Regions from separate parts of the Leifsonia sp. AK011 genome, predicted to be linked through region 1. Evidence: predicted binding sites of a transcription regulator. Region 1 holds the regulator's gene; the other holds the start of a gene.
The links. Region 1 encodes LexA, which represses DNA repair genes until DNA is damaged. Its sites were predicted from a motif close to TCGAACANNTGTTCGA; they were not measured.

Region 1 (7,360 bases):
GGTCACGAGTTCACGGTCTGCGCCCGCAAGGCGTACGTGAATCGTTCGTGGCCTGAGCTCACTCCCGGGTGTCGAGGAGAAGTAGTGCTCACTAACCATGCAGAGAACTTACCGAAGTAGAGAGAAATAGGGTTAACCACACCATGACTGAAACCACATCACACGACGCCGAACCTCGCGATGACGCGATGTCTCGTCGCGACGTGGATCGCGTTCTCGCCGCCGACGGCGTTCGCTCCGCCGAGGTATCCCGGTTTGGCAGCGGCAGCGCCTTGGCGCTTCAGGATGACGCGCACTACGAGTCCGGACGCGACGGCGACCAGTTCGACCGTGAGGATCGCCAGGCGCTCCGCCGCGTTCCTGGCCTCTCGACGGAACTCGAGGATGTCACGGAGGTCGAGTACCGCCAACTGCGCCTCGAGAACGTCGTCCTCATCGGCGTGTACTCCGGCGGAACGGTTGCCGATGCCGAGAACTCCCTGCGCGAACTCGCAGCTCTTGCGGAGACCGCAGGAGCTGTTGTCCTCGACGGGCTGCTGCAGCGCCGGCCGCATCCCGACCCGAGCACCTACTTCGGCAAGGGCAAGGCCGAGGAACTCCGGGGTGTCGTCGCCGCCACCGGTGCGGACACCGTCATCGCCGACACCGAGCTCGCCCCGAGCCAACGGCGTGCCCTGGAGGACATCGTCAAGGTCAAGGTCATCGACAGGACCGCGGTGATCCTCGATATCTTCTCGCAGCATGCAACGAGCCGTGAGGGTCGGGCGCAGGTCGAACTGGCCCAGCTCGAGTACCTCCTGCCGCGACTTCGTGGGTGGGGTGAGTCGATGTCCCGACAGGCCGGTGGCCAGGTCGGCGCGGGCACCGGCATGGGAAGCCGCGGACCGGGTGAGACGAAGATCGAACTCGACCGCCGTCGCATCCACACCCGCATGGCCAAGCTCCGCCGCCAGATCAAGGGGTTCGCGCCGGCCCGCGAGGCCAAGCGTGCCAACCGCACGCGCTTCGAGGTGCCGAGTGTTGCGATTGCCGGGTACACGAACGCGGGCAAGTCGAGCCTCCTCAACCGCATCACGCGCGCTGGTGTGCTCGTCGAGAACGCCCTGTTCGCGACCCTGGATGCCACGGTCCGCCGCTACCGCACGCCAGACGGTCGCCTCTTCACGCTCGCCGACACCGTCGGTTTCGTGAGGAACCTCCCGCACCAGCTGGTCGAGGCGTTCCGCTCCACGCTCGAGGAGGTCGGCCAGTCCGATGTCATCGTGCACGTGGTGGACGCGTCGCATCCCGACCCTGCAGGCCAGCTCGCGACCGTGCGCGATGTCATCGGGGAACTCGGTGCGCGCGACATCCCGGAGATCGTCGCCTTCAACAAGGCGGATCTTGCCGACGATGACCACCGTCTCGTCCTGCGCGGGTTGGAGCCGACCGGAATATTCGTCTCAGCTCGTACCGGCGAGGGCATCGATGAACTCCTCGAGCGCATCTCCGAACTCCTGCCGAGCCCGGAGATCGAGGTCGAGCTCGTGATCCCGTACGACCGTGGCGAGATCATCTCGCGGCTTCACGTGCAGGGTCGTGTGCTGTCGACCGACTACGAGGAGACGGGCACCCGCGTGCGCGCTCTCGTGCACCCGTCGCGGCTGCCCGAGGTGGAGGAGTTCCGCACGGCGTAATGTTCCGTCATCCGCCGGGAGCGCTGCCTAGACTGAAGTGGTCGGGTTCGCTCCCGGCAGGTGCGACCGCCGAGCCCGGCACCCGCCCCAACGGACAGCAGAATTCTGGCGACCGGAGGGTGAGTGGTGACGACTAGTCCTGTGCGTGCGATCACTCGCGCCGACGCGACGTTCTCGTTCGAGTTGTACCCGCCCCGGTCCTCCGAGGCTGAGACCGCCCTCTACGCCTCGATAGCCGAGCTCGTGGCCGTGTCGCCGGAGTTCATCTCGGTGACGTACGGGGCGAGCGGTTCAACCAGGGGGCTATCGCTCTCGGTGCTTACCCACATGCTCCGCAACAGCTCCGTCGAGCCCATGGCTCACCTCACGTGTGTCGGCTCGTCCTACGCCGAGGCGAGCCAGCTCATCCGTGAGTTCTTGGATGCCGGGGTCACGAGTTTCCTCGCACTGCGCGGCGACCCGCCAGCGGGCGCCACCGAGGATGACGACTTCCTCGGCGACCTCGGGAGCGCGGGTGAGCTCGTGCAACTCATCCATCGTGTGCAGAAGGAGCGTGAGCCCTTCCGCTTCAGCGACGTGCCCGGATTCCCTGGTGCCAAGCGCGTGACTCACGGTGAGAAGGTCACGATCGCGGTTGCGGCGTTCCCCAACGGCCACCCGAGGTCCCGGTCGGTCGACCAGGACCTCGACACCCTCCTGGCCAAGGAGGCCGCGGGGGCGAATCTCGCGATCACCCAGCTCTTCTTCCACGCGGACGAGTATCTCGGCTTCGTCGAGCGTGCGCGTGCCGCCGGAGTGACGATGCGCATCCTGCCCGGCATCATGCCCGTACTGAGCCCCCGGCGGCTGGAGCGCATCCTCGAGCTCACCGGTGAGGCGACTCCTCGCTCCCTCGAGCGCGAGCTCGCTGCCGCGGATTCCCAGGGCGCCCAGGCCGCGGTGGGAATCCGTCACGCGATTGAGCTCGGGGACCAGCTGCTCGAGGGCGGCGCCCCCGGCCTTCACCTCTACACGTTCAACCAGCACCAGGCGCCACTCGCGGTCCTCCGCGGCGTCGGCCTGGTCGGCGACCCAGGGTCGCCAACGACACCTCCACGAGAAAAGGAACTCGCATGACCACGATCCCAGCCTTTCCCACCGGCACGATCCTCGGCTACCCGCGTATCGGTCGTCGTCGTGAGCTGAAGCGCGCCGTCGAAGCCTTCTGGGCCGGGAAGATCTCTGCCGAGGAGCTGGAGGCGGCCGCTGCCGATCTCCGTGCCGCCACCCGTGAGCGTCTCGCGAGCCTCGGGCTGGGCCGCACGGACTCGTCGATTCCCGAGGCGTTCAGCTACTACGACCAGGTGCTCGACGCCGCCGTGACCGTGGGAGCCGTTCCCCAGCGCTTCGCCCGGCTGGTGAAGGATGACGGAACCATCGATCTCGCCGGCTACTTCACCATCGCACGGGGCGAGGGCCAGGACACCCCGGCCGAGATGACCAAGTGGTTCGACTCCAACTACCACTACCTCGTCCCGGAGATCGGTCCGGAGACCGACTTCCACTTGGCATCCGATCGCCTCATCCGCGAGGTGGCAGAGGCCACGGCATCCGGGTACCGCACGCGCCCCGTCATCGTCGGGCCCGTCACCTTCCTCCTGCTGAGCAAGCCGAGTGTGGACGCTCCCGAGGGATTCAGCCCGCTCGATCGACTCGACGACCTGCTCCCGGTCTACGCCGAGCTCCTCGCGGCGCTGACCGCAGTTGGTGCCGAGTGGGTGCAGCTCGACGAGCCCGGTCTCGTGTCGGAGAGCATCGAGGCCCCGCGTGACGTGGTTCTGGCGGCGACTGCCTCTGCCTACACCTCTCTCGGGGGAGCGCCCGTGCGCCCGGCGATCTTCGTGGCCGCACCCTACGCGTCGCTCGACGACGCCCTGCCTGTCCTCCTGGAGACTCCGGTGGAGGCGGTGGGCATCGACCTCGTGAAGGGCGACCTGCCCTCGGGCATCACCACGGACAAGGTTCTCGTCGGTGGAGTGATCGACGGCCACAACATCTGGCGTGGTGACCTCGAGGGCGCCTTCGCGTCCCTCGAGTCCCTCAAGGGCCTCAGCCCACACGTCGCTGTCTCGACCTCGACGAGCCTCTTCCACGTGCCCCACGACGTCGAGGACGAGCCGCTCCTCGAGGAGTGGCTCACGAACTGGCTGGCGTTCGCCGACCAGAAAGTCGGACAGGTCGCCACGCTCGCGAAGGGACTCATCGAGGGCAAGGCCGCCATCCAGAGCGAACTGGATGCCGCGACCGAGGCCCTCGAAGCTCGCCATGCCGCGGCCGGCGTGCGAGACGGGGCCGTTCGTTCCCGCACGGCGGCGCTCACCCCCGAGGACTTCTCGCGCGGCGACTACGCTGCACGCCTCGCCGCGCAGGATGAGGCACTCAACCTGCCGTTCCTGCCGACGACGACGATCGGGTCGTTCCCCCAGACGGGCGACATCCGCAAGACGCGCGCAGCCCTGGTCAGGGGCGACATCTCGGTGGAGGAGTACACCGAGGCCATGCGAGCGGAGATCCGCCGTGTCGTCGACCTCCAGGAGGAGATCGGGCTCGACGTCATCGTCCACGGGGAACCCGAGCGGAACGATATGGTGCAGTACTTCGCCGAGAATCTGGACGGCTTCGCCGTCACCCAGAACGGCTGGGTGCAGTCCTACGGCTCCCGTTGTACGCGCCCGTCGATCCTCTGGGGTGACGTCTCGCGACCCGCGCCCATCACCGTCGAGTGGTCGACATACACCCAGTCGCTCACGAGCAAGCCCGTCAAGGGCATGCTCACGGGACCGGTCACCATCCTCGCCTGGTCCTTCGTGCGCGACGACCAGCCCCTGCGCGAGACCGCGAACCAGGTTGCCCTCGCCCTGCGCGACGAGATCGCCGACCTCGAGGGATCCGGCATCGGCATCATCCAGGTCGATGAGCCGGCCCTCCGCGAGTTGTTGCCGCTCAAGACAAAGGACCATGCCGACTACCTCGACTGGTCCGTGGGTTCGTTCCGCCTCGCCACGGCGGGCGTCGAGGACCGCACGCAGATCCATACGCACCTCTGCTACTCGGAGTTCGGTGTGGTGATCGACGCGATCAACCGTCTCGACGCGGACGTCACCTCGATCGAGGCAGCCCGATCCAAGATGGAGGTCGTGCCGGATATCAAGCACAGCGGCTTCGGCCGCGGTATCGGCCCGGGCGTCTACGACATCCACTCGCCGCGAGTGCCCTCGGTGGAGGAGATCAGTGACCTCATCGAGATCGCGCTCGGTTCGATCCCGGAACGCCAGGTATGGGTCAATCCCGACTGCGGCCTCAAGACGCGCGGGTACGACGAGACCGTGCAGTCACTCACGAACGTGCTCACGGCAACGCGGGCAGCGAGGGAGAAGGCAGCCGCGAAGTAGCGGAAGGGTCTAGCCCGCGGCAGGTGATCGCGGGCTAGACCGCCCGGAGCACCGCCACGACCTTGCCGAGCACCTCGGCCTCATCCCCGAGGATCGGCTCGAACGAGGAGTTACGGGGGAGCAGCCAGGTGTGGCCGTCGCGCTGCTTGAAGACCTTGACCGTGGCCTCGTTGTCGAGCATGGCCGCCACGATGTCCCCGTTGACGGCGTCGCGCTGCTGGCGGACGACGACCCAGTCGCCATCGCAGATCGCCGCATCGATCATCGACTCACCCACGACCTTGAGCATGAAGAGGTCGCCCTTGCCGACGAGTCGCCGGGGGAGGGGGAACACCTCGTCGACCTGCTCGTCGGCGGTGATCGGGATGCCCGCCGCGATGCGCCCGACGAGCGGCACGAGTGCGGCATCCCCGACGGAGGGGGCTCCACTCTCCACCACGGCCTCGGTTTCGAGCTCCGGGAGGTCGATCAGGATCTCCATCGCGCGGGGACGATTCGGATCGCGTCGCAGGTAGCCGCTGAGTTCGAGCTGACCCAGCTGGTGGGTGACGCTCGACAGCGATGCCAACCCCACAGCATCCCCGATCTCGCGCATGCTCGGCGGATACCCCCGAGATGCGACCGAACGCTGGATGACATCGAGAATGGCGAGCTGCTTGTCGCTCAGGCTCTTTCGACGCCGGGTCGCGGGGCGGTCGGTGGGGAGAGTCTCGTCCACGGTTCCTCGTTCCTGCCGTACGCCGGCGAATGTCGGTGGTTCTGTCGAAACTGTATCCGGATGAGCGACCGCAGACAAACACATCTTCGAGTGTGTTGACAACTTTGTCGGTGGCTTGTTCGAAGATGGACTTGATTTCGATAGCAATCGAAGTTATGTTCGGTACAGGAATACTAATGACTTCGTATCCGGCACTCCCGGCCGAGAGCCGGATACGAAACCTCGTTCGAGACGCAAGGAGTGGATGATGAGCACGATTGCTTTCCCCACAGCGACATACGTGGCACGACAGTCCGATTCGGGCCGCGCCCCCGCACCCCGCCTGCGCCTCACACGACGTGGCCGCGGGGTCCTTCTGACCCTCGCGGCCACACCACTCGTCGTCGCCGCGCTGCTGTTCGCTCTCAACGGCGGCGGCGCCGTAGCATCCCTCGAATCGACGCCCGTCTCGTTCGACTACGTCACTGTCGCGTCGGGCCAGTCCCTGTGGGATGTTGCAGAGGCGGTCGCCCCGGGCACCGATCCGCGCGACGTCATCGACTCGATCGTCCGACTCAACCAGCTCGAGTCCGCCGACGTGTTCGCGGGCCAGCAGCTCGCGATCCCGCTGGAGTTCGCGCGATAGACAGTGCCAGCGCGACAGTGCCAGCGCCGTCAGTTCGGGCCATGGCGTGCGCCCTAAGCTTGGACGGGTGACAAGCCTCGACGACCTCCCCATCCGGGATGACCTGCGTGGGCTCAAGCCCTATGGTGCGCCCCAGGAGCCCGTTCCCGTCCAGCTGAACGTGAACGAGAACACCCACCCCATCCCGGAGGCGGTGGCAACGGACATCGTCATGTCGCTCGCACAAGCGGTGCTCGGGGCCAATCGATACCCCGATCGCGAGTTCACGTCGCTGCGCGAATCGCTCTCCGCGTACCTCGGCCACGGTCTCGCTCCCGAGAACATCTGGGCCGCGAACGGTTCAAACGAGGTGTTGCAGCACGTCCTCCAGGCCTTCGGCGGCCCCGGGCGTAGCGTCCTCGGTTTCCCGCCCACGTACTCGATGCACTCGATCATCGCGAGTGGCACCGGCACCCGCTGGGTCCCCGCCGACCGCGATCAGGAGTACACCCTCAGCGCGGAGACCGTCGTGGCTGCTATCGAGCGCGAGCAGACCGACATCGTCTTCCTCTGTTCACCGAACAACCCCACGGGGACCCCCCTCGACCTGGACGTGATCGCGGCCGCGTACAACGCGACCGACGGCATCGTGCTCGTGGACGAGGCCTATGCGGAATTCGCTGACGGAGACACAGCCCTGACCCTCCTCGAAGGGCGCCCCCGGCTGCTCGTCAGTCGCACGATGAGCAAGGCGTTCGCCTTCGCAGGCATCCGTCTCGGCTATCTCGCCGCCGATCCCGCCGTCATCGATGCTCTCAGGCTCGTGCGCCTGCCCTATCACCTCTCCTCGCTGACCCAGGCCGCCGCGGTTGCTGCCCTCGCCCACTCGAGCGAGATGCTCGCCATGGTCGACGACATCAAGCGCCAGCGC
Region 2 (7,360 bases), 1.2 Mb from region 1:
GGGCTACGCCGCGGCTACTCAACCCACAGCAGAAACGTCCCCGCTGGTTGAGTAGGCCCGCGCAGCGGCACCCCACCGCTGGTTGAGTAGGCCCGCGCAGCGGCCTTCATCGAAACCTCACCAACGAACAACCTCAACCACGTAGGTGAGGTTTCGATACGCCGGGCTACGCCGCGGCTACTCAACCCACAGGAAAGGGTGCCGGGCTACGCCGCGGCTACTCAACCCACAGGAAAGGGTGCCGCGGCTACTCGACCCACAGTGGAAGGGCCCTACGCGAAGTCCGCGTCGGGGCCCGCCACGTAGCTGAAGTCGGAGGCGGAGCGACGCCCGTTGTTGAGCACGCCGCCGCTCTCGTCGAGGTAGCACTGTCCGCAGAGCGACTCATACGTGACATCCACCCCGTCGATGGCGACCTGGTCGCCGTCGAAGATGAACTGCTCCCCCACCTTGCGCGCGTTGAACACGGCTTTGCGGCCGCAGCGGCAGATGGTCTTGAGCTCCTCAAGCGAGTGCGCGACCTCGAGCAGTCGGCGACTGCCGGGGAACGCCACCGTCTGGAAGTCGGTGCGAATCCCGTACGCAAGCACGGGCACACCCTCAATGATCGCGATCCGCAGCAGGTCGTCCACCTGCGACTCGGTGAGGAACTGCGCCTCATCCACGAGCAGACAGCTCACGTCGGTGCCGGTCGCGCGCACCCGCTCGCGGTGCTTCACGAAGGCGGCCAGGATGTCTTCGTCGGGAGCGACCGTGAAGTCGACGACCCGTGTCATCCCGAGCCGGGAGACGATGGTGGACTCGCCCTTGGTGTCGATTTGGGGCTTGGCGAGCAGCACCGTCTGCCCGCGCTCCTCGTAGTTGTAGGCGGCCTGGAGAAGAGCCGTGCTCTTTCCGCTGTTCATGGCGCCGTAGCGGAAGTAGAGCTTGCTCACTTGAGGTATCCGTCCTCCGCTGCGCGGCGAATCAGTTCTGCTTTGCGACTGGCCGGGCGTCCGGCTTTCGCGTACTTTTCTCTCACCCGTCGAAGATACGTCTTCGCGGTCTCATACTGCACATCCATCTGCTCGGCGACCTCCTGGGTGCTGAGCCCGGAGACGTAGAGGGTGAGCGCCTGGGTCTCCCCTGCGCTCAGTCGCGGCTTGGACTGCGAGAGGGCTCCGGATGTCGGGCGCCAGCCGCCCGGCTGGTTGCGGGGCACCACGCCCATCACCTTGCGGGCCACATCCATCACCTCGGTCATGGGTACGGCCTTGGTGAGGAACGCGGAGACCCCGGAGTCGATGGCGCGCTGGCGCACCTCGGGTGCGTCGAGGCTCGTGAGCACGATCACCTTGGCGCCCGCGGCACGGCACGTGCGCACGCGCGCCTCGATCGAGACGGGCTCCTTGAGCTGGAAGTCGATGATCACCAGGTCCGTCGGGAACTCGTCGCTGTGCACGAGCTCGAGCCAGGTGCTCGCGGTGAGCACGAGGTCGAAGTCCGGAGCGTTGGCATTGATCCACGACGCCAGCGTGTCGAGTAGTACCTCGTGGTCATCGAGTACGGCTAGACGTACTCGTTCCCCCACCTTGTTCTGCACGGGTCCCCACCCTCCGATCGCGGGAGAGCCGGCGGCGGCGAATTCCCGTACCTGAGGATAAGCCCAAACTGTCCGTTGGGGGACGGCTTGTGTACCCCGCGCGTCGGATGTTACGCCCGAATGCCCAACGAGGCTGCTGTGCTCTTCAGTGTTGCCGCGGCCTTCTTCGGGTCGTCGGACAGCTGCGTTCCGTAACTGGGGATCATGGCGGTGAGTTTCGGGCGCCAGCCTTCGAGCTGCTGAGGGAAGCACTTCTCGAGAACGGTGAGCATGATGGGGACCGCGGTGGATGCGCCGGGGGAAGCCCCGAGCAGGCCTGCGATCGTGCCATCCGCTGAGGCCACGACCTCGGTGCCGAACTGCAGAACGCCGAGCTTCTTCTTGTCTTTCTTGATCACCTGCACCCGCTGGCCGGCGGTGATGCGGTACCAGTCCTTGGGGTCGGCGTCGGGGTAGAACTGCTTGAGCTCGTCGAACTTGGTCTTCTCGCTCGCGGCGAGCTGGCCGACGAGGTACTTGACGAGTCCGAGGTTGCCGAGACCTGCCGCGACCATGGGGATCAGGTTGTGCCAGCGGATGCTCGCGAACAGGTCGAGGATCGAGCCGGTCTTGAGGAACTTGGGGCTGAAGCCGGCGTACGGGCCGAACATGAGGCTCGGGGCGCCGTCGACAACGCGCAGGTCGAGGTGCGGCACCGACATGGGCGGGGAGCCGACGGCGGCCTTGCCGTAGACCTTGGCGGCGTGCTTGGCGACAACCTCGGGGTTGTCGGTGCGGAGGAACTCGCCGCTCACGGGGAAGCCGCCAAACCCGCGGATCTCTTTGATGCCGGACTTCTGCAGCAGGCCGAGTGCGTACCCGCCGGCGCCGACAAACACGAAGCGTGCGCGCACCGGCGCCATGGGGGTGCCGCCGATGTCGTTGCGCATCGTGAGGCGCCAGAGTCCGTCGCGCTGGCGCTTGATGTTGGTGACGAGCACCTCGGTGGTGAGGGTGGCGCCCTCGGCGACGAGGTTCTGGGTGAGGAGGTGTGTGAGGGCGCCGAAGTCAACGTCGGTGCCGGCGGCGATGTGGGTCGCGGCGATCGGCTGGGACTTCAGTCGGCCGGGGATCATGAGGGGGGCCCAGGAGCGGATGGTTCGTGCATCCGTGGAGAACTCGATGCCGGCGAAGAGCGGGTGGTTTTTGAGTGCCTCGTAGCGCTTGCGGAGGTACTCGACGTTCTCCTCGCCCCAGACGAAGCTCATGTGCGGCGTTGCCGTGATGAAGTCGGAGGGGTTGGGCAGGGCGCCGGTGTCGACGAGGTGAGCCCAGAACTGGCGGGTCACCTGGAACTGCTCGTTGACCTTCACCGCGCTCGTGATGTCGATGGAACCGTCGGCCTTCTGCGGCGTGTAGTTGAGCTCGCAGAGGGCGGAATGGCCGGTGCCGGCGTTGTTCCAGGGGTTGGAGCTCTCGAGTGCGAGGTCTCCGAGGCGCTCGTACACCCGGATGTCCCAGTCGGGCTGAAGCCGCTGAAGAAGTGAACCCAGGGTTGCGCTCATGATTCCGCCGCCAATCAGGGCGACGTCGACGGGTTTATCCACCCGAACAGTTTAGGCGCTGTTGCTGTGCGCTCCCCCGCCGCGTGGAGCGGCACCCCACCCGCTGGTTGAGTAAGTCGCGAAGCGGTGCACCCTCTGCTGGTTGAGTAGGTCGCGAAGCAGTGTCCCCTCTGTTGGTTGAGTAGGCCGCGAAGCGGCCGTATCGAAACCTCACCCCCCGCGACCCCTCGGGTACGTTGGTGAGGTTTCGATACGCCGGGCTTCGCCGCGGCTACTCAACCAACAGGTGGGGCCGGGGTTCGCCGCGGCTACTCAACCAGCAGCCGGGGCCGGGGTTCGCCGCGACTACTCAACCAGCAGGTGGGGCCTGGCGTTGCGGCGGCTACTCAACCAACAGGTGACACCCGGCTTCGCCTCGGGTACTCGACCAGCAGGTGGGGCCGGGCTTCGCCGCGGCTCCACCCGCAGGCGCGACCGCAGCGCCGCGGACTCTACGCCGCGAGGCGCTGCGCTGCGCTGACGGGTACCCAGTCGGGCAGCCCTGGCTTCCAGGCTTGGGGCACCCCGTTCACCATGCGGTACCGCCACGGACCCTTGTCGACGAGTCGGTGGTGCCAGTAGCAGAGCAGTATCCCGTTATTGGTGTGGGTCGGCCCGCCGTCCCGATCCGGGATGACGTGATGCACCTGCAGCACGTAGTGCGGGGCCGTGCATCCCGGGGTCGCACACCGCAGCCCGTCGCGGGCGGCGATGGCGAGGCGCTGCGCCGAGGTGAAGCAGCGCTGTTGCGAGCTGATGCTGGCGATGCGCCCCTTCTGGAGGGTGACGGTGCGGTACCCCGCGGCATCCATGTACCGCAGCACCTCGGCACGCGACACGGGCACGTCGGTGCCGGCCATGGTGCCGATGGGGTCGCCGCCGAGACCGTCGCCCTGCTCGCCGTCGGTGCCACCGTAGCCGTCGTCACCAAGGTCGTCAGCGTTGACGGTCACGAGCACCGTGACCGGAGCACCATTGAGCTGAGGTGCACCTTCTGCTTGGGTTGCGGCGATCAGGATCTCAGCGAACGCGTCATGGCGGCGCTGGTCGGGAGTGCGGTCGTCACTGGTGGCAGGGTCGATCGGGAGGCCGGTGACATCCGTGAGTTCGTCGATGTCACCACCTGCGGGAGCCGAGGCGACGTCAACGAACTTCGGGGTGCGGCGCTGGGCTTCGAGGAGCCCTTCGAGCAGCGCGGCTGTGTCTGCCAGGAGGCGCCCGTTGACTGACCGCAGTCCGTCGACATCGGCAGCACCCACACGCAGGCCGCGGCTGCGCAGGGCACGCTCCTCGCGTGGGCGAGCCCCGTCTGGGTCGACTGCGGACGCGATCTGCCGCACCTCGGCAGTGAGGTAGTCCACCGACACGGGCGACGCGGCCGCACCGGTTGTCGGGTCGATGCCGGAGGCGAGGGTGACCATAAGTTGTTCGGCGGCGGCTTGGACGTCGGACTCCGTGTGGGATGCCACAGCGTCGAGCTCCCGCACGATCAGGGAGGCGGCCTCGAGCCCGACCTCGCCCGCGTCGAGTGCTTCGGCAAGGGCGGGACGCTGCGGTGGGAGCTCCACCCCGGTGAGCGAACGAGACGTGCCCACCGCCGCGGCGACGGCCACACGGGTTCGGGCCGCACGGCGGGAGATCTGCGCAACGTCGGCCACGGCATCCGCCGCCGACCTGAACCCGAACTGCTCGGCAAGCGTGGCGTTCTCAGCCAACGGCGTCGCCACGCGCACCCGCACGGCGTCGGCCAGACGCCCCACCGACTCGACCGCCCCGAGAGCCTCAATCACCTCGGCCGGGGCGCTGTCAGCCACGAGCTCGAGAAGCTCACCGAGTGCCGCGCGGGCGCGCTCAGCGGCGCTCGTGATGCTTGCGCGGCGGGTGATTGACATACCCCAACTTTACCTGAGGATCGAATCTATGTTCGAGTTATCCACAGGAAAAGCCCGGAAAATGGCCTGACTTTGTGCCGAGTGTTCCGATGTGGCGGGGGGGGCGACTAGTGATCGGGGTTCGTGGGCCATTCGGTTGCGGACGTGAGGTTTCGATGACGCCGGGGCTTCGCCCGCGGCTACTCAACCAGCAAGGACGGACACAGCGCCGCACGCTCCACAGCACAGCGCCGCAGGCTCCACAGCACAGGGCCCCGCACGCTCCACAGCACACCGCCGCAATCTCCTCCCGCTACAGCCCCAGCTCGCGAAGCTCCTCATCCATCCGCCGCGCGATCTCCGCGTACCCCGCATCGTTCGGATGCAACGCGTCCTCCGCCATCCACTCCTGGTGCCCGTCGAGCCAGTGCGACGCTCCCCCGATGTACTCGAAGCCTTCCGCGAGAGCGGCGTCCCGCACCCACCCGATGATGGCCTCCACCGAGTCGGAGCGAACCTTGGTGTACCAGAACGGTTCGACGACGATGATGCGGGCATCCGGCAGCTCTTTCGCCAACCGTGAGAAGTCGGCCTCGATCTGCGGCTGGATCTCGGGGCCGCGGGTCTCGAAGACGAAGTTGTCGTTGATGCCGAGGGCGACGATCACGATGTCGGGGTCGTCCGCGATGATGTCGCCCGGGACATCCGGAAACTCGTCGCGCCGACGGATGAACCCGAGCCCATCGATGCCGTGGTTGAGCTCCGTCCACCCGCGCATCTCGCTGATGATCGACGACCACCGCAGGGATGGGTCGGATGCCGCCTTGCCTCGCGTGTACGAGTCGCCGTAGAACGACACTGTCGCGCCGGGCCCCGTCGTGCACCCGGTGAGCAGGAGGAGCGTCAGCAGCGCAGCGGCGACCCGCCGAACTACCACGTGGCCCCGCCGTCGGGCGAGATGCCGAGCGAGGTGCCCGCCCACACCCACAGCGCACCCGGCACGGACGACATGGCCACGTTGCCCGGCGTCGCAACGCTCACGAAGCATCCGGCGACGAGCCCGTCGGCGTTGCTCGGCTCTGGAGTCAGCCCGCGCAGCTCGACACCCTGGCACTCAGTGCGGCCGAGACCGCCGGTGAGGTAGCCGTCGGGTGTGGCCGTGATCACGGATGCCCCGGCGATCGCGAATCCGTCATCCCAGGTGACCGCGCCATCCACCGAGCGCACCACACTCCCATCGGAGCACAGCACGGCGACCTCGAGCGCTCCGCGCGACGCGATGCCCGCAGGGTCACACGGTGAGGTGTGGGCGGTTCCGAGCAGGTAGACGATGGGCCCCTGGCCGGGCACGAAGTACCACTCGTCGGCGATCGCCTCGTTGGAGACGGCCTGCCAACTCTCGTCGACCAGGGACGTGAACTGGTACGAGCCGCAGTCGGCCGTGCTGAGCGTAACCATGCCCACCACGCCCTCGGCGACCGCGCCGAAGGCGAGCACTCCACTGGCGTTCGTGCCGGTGCTCGCGTCGAAGCGTGCCCAGGCGTCGCCGCCGGTTGTGGTCAGTTCGGGCCAGATCATCGAGGTGGGGCAGGTGCCGGCATCCGTTCGCCAGGCGAGCTCACCGTCGACCGCAGCGATGAACCGCTTCTGCGGCACCGCGAGCAGTACCTCGTCTTCGGGGGTCTCGGTCGGCGCCGTGGTGACACGGGGCGTGGGCGTCCAGGGGATGAGCGCCGACTCGGGCGGATCGTTGGGCGTGAGCGCGAGGGCAACCAGCACAACGGTCGCGGCGGCCACGACCGCGATGATCGGGATGATCCACCAGCGGTTCTGCCCGGTGCGAGCGTTGTGAATGCTCACGCCACTTCTCCTCGCGGTGCCAGCGCGAGCCGGATCACCCGGTGCACCTCGTCGATCGCGGGCGCGAGTTGGCTGCCGGTGAGTGCGTAGCGCTCGTCACCCTGCATGTATGGGTCGACGACGTCGTCGTCTTCGGGGGATGCCGCCGGCTCCACCTGCCCTCGACGCGAGGCGATCAACGCCACGAGCGCGTCCAGCCGTGCTGACGCGGGGCGCTGGGGCAGGGCTGTGATGTCAAGGAAATCCCAGGAGTCGAGGTCTGCCGATAGCCGTGCGAACTCACGGATGGTGACAGTGTATCGACTTGCTTTCGGCACAAGGGAGACGATTTCGCGCCGGTGCTCGCGCGACATCGCGAGCACGAGATCGGCGTCGAGGATCTGCTGTTCGGTGAGTTGCCGCGCGGTGTGCCCCGACGGATTGCCGCCGAGACTTGTGGAGAGGTTGGCGGCTTGGTCGGGCAT

Region 2: the regulator LexA is predicted to act here: its motif matches at 5,078-5,093, upstream of HDC94_RS14160 (HNH endonuclease signature motif containing protein).

What each region holds. Positions count from the first base shown of each region.
Region 1 is NZ_JACCCH010000001.1:1,698,663-1,706,022, forward strand. It holds gene HDC94_RS08295 (class I SAM-dependent methyltransferase) at 1-99, opposite strand, end outside; gene hflX (GTPase HflX) at 144-1,676, shown strand; gene HDC94_RS08305 (methylenetetrahydrofolate reductase) at 1,803-2,792, shown strand; gene metE (5-methyltetrahydropteroyltriglutamate--homocysteine S-methyltransferase) at 2,789-5,107, shown strand; gene lexA (transcriptional repressor LexA) at 5,142-5,825, opposite strand; gene HDC94_RS08320 (LysM peptidoglycan-binding domain-containing protein) at 6,073-6,450, shown strand; gene HDC94_RS08325 (histidinol-phosphate transaminase) at 6,518-7,360, shown strand, end outside.
Region 2 is NZ_JACCCH010000001.1:2,935,277-2,942,636, forward strand. It holds gene HDC94_RS14145 (thymidine kinase) at 273-935, opposite strand; gene HDC94_RS14150 (response regulator) at 932-1,582, opposite strand; gene HDC94_RS14155 (malate:quinone oxidoreductase) at 1,693-3,168, opposite strand; gene HDC94_RS14160 (HNH endonuclease signature motif containing protein) at 3,618-5,057, opposite strand; gene HDC94_RS14165 (SGNH/GDSL hydrolase family protein) at 5,350-5,973, opposite strand; gene HDC94_RS14170 (hypothetical protein) at 5,967-6,896, opposite strand; gene HDC94_RS14175 (low molecular weight phosphatase family protein) at 6,893-7,360, opposite strand, start outside.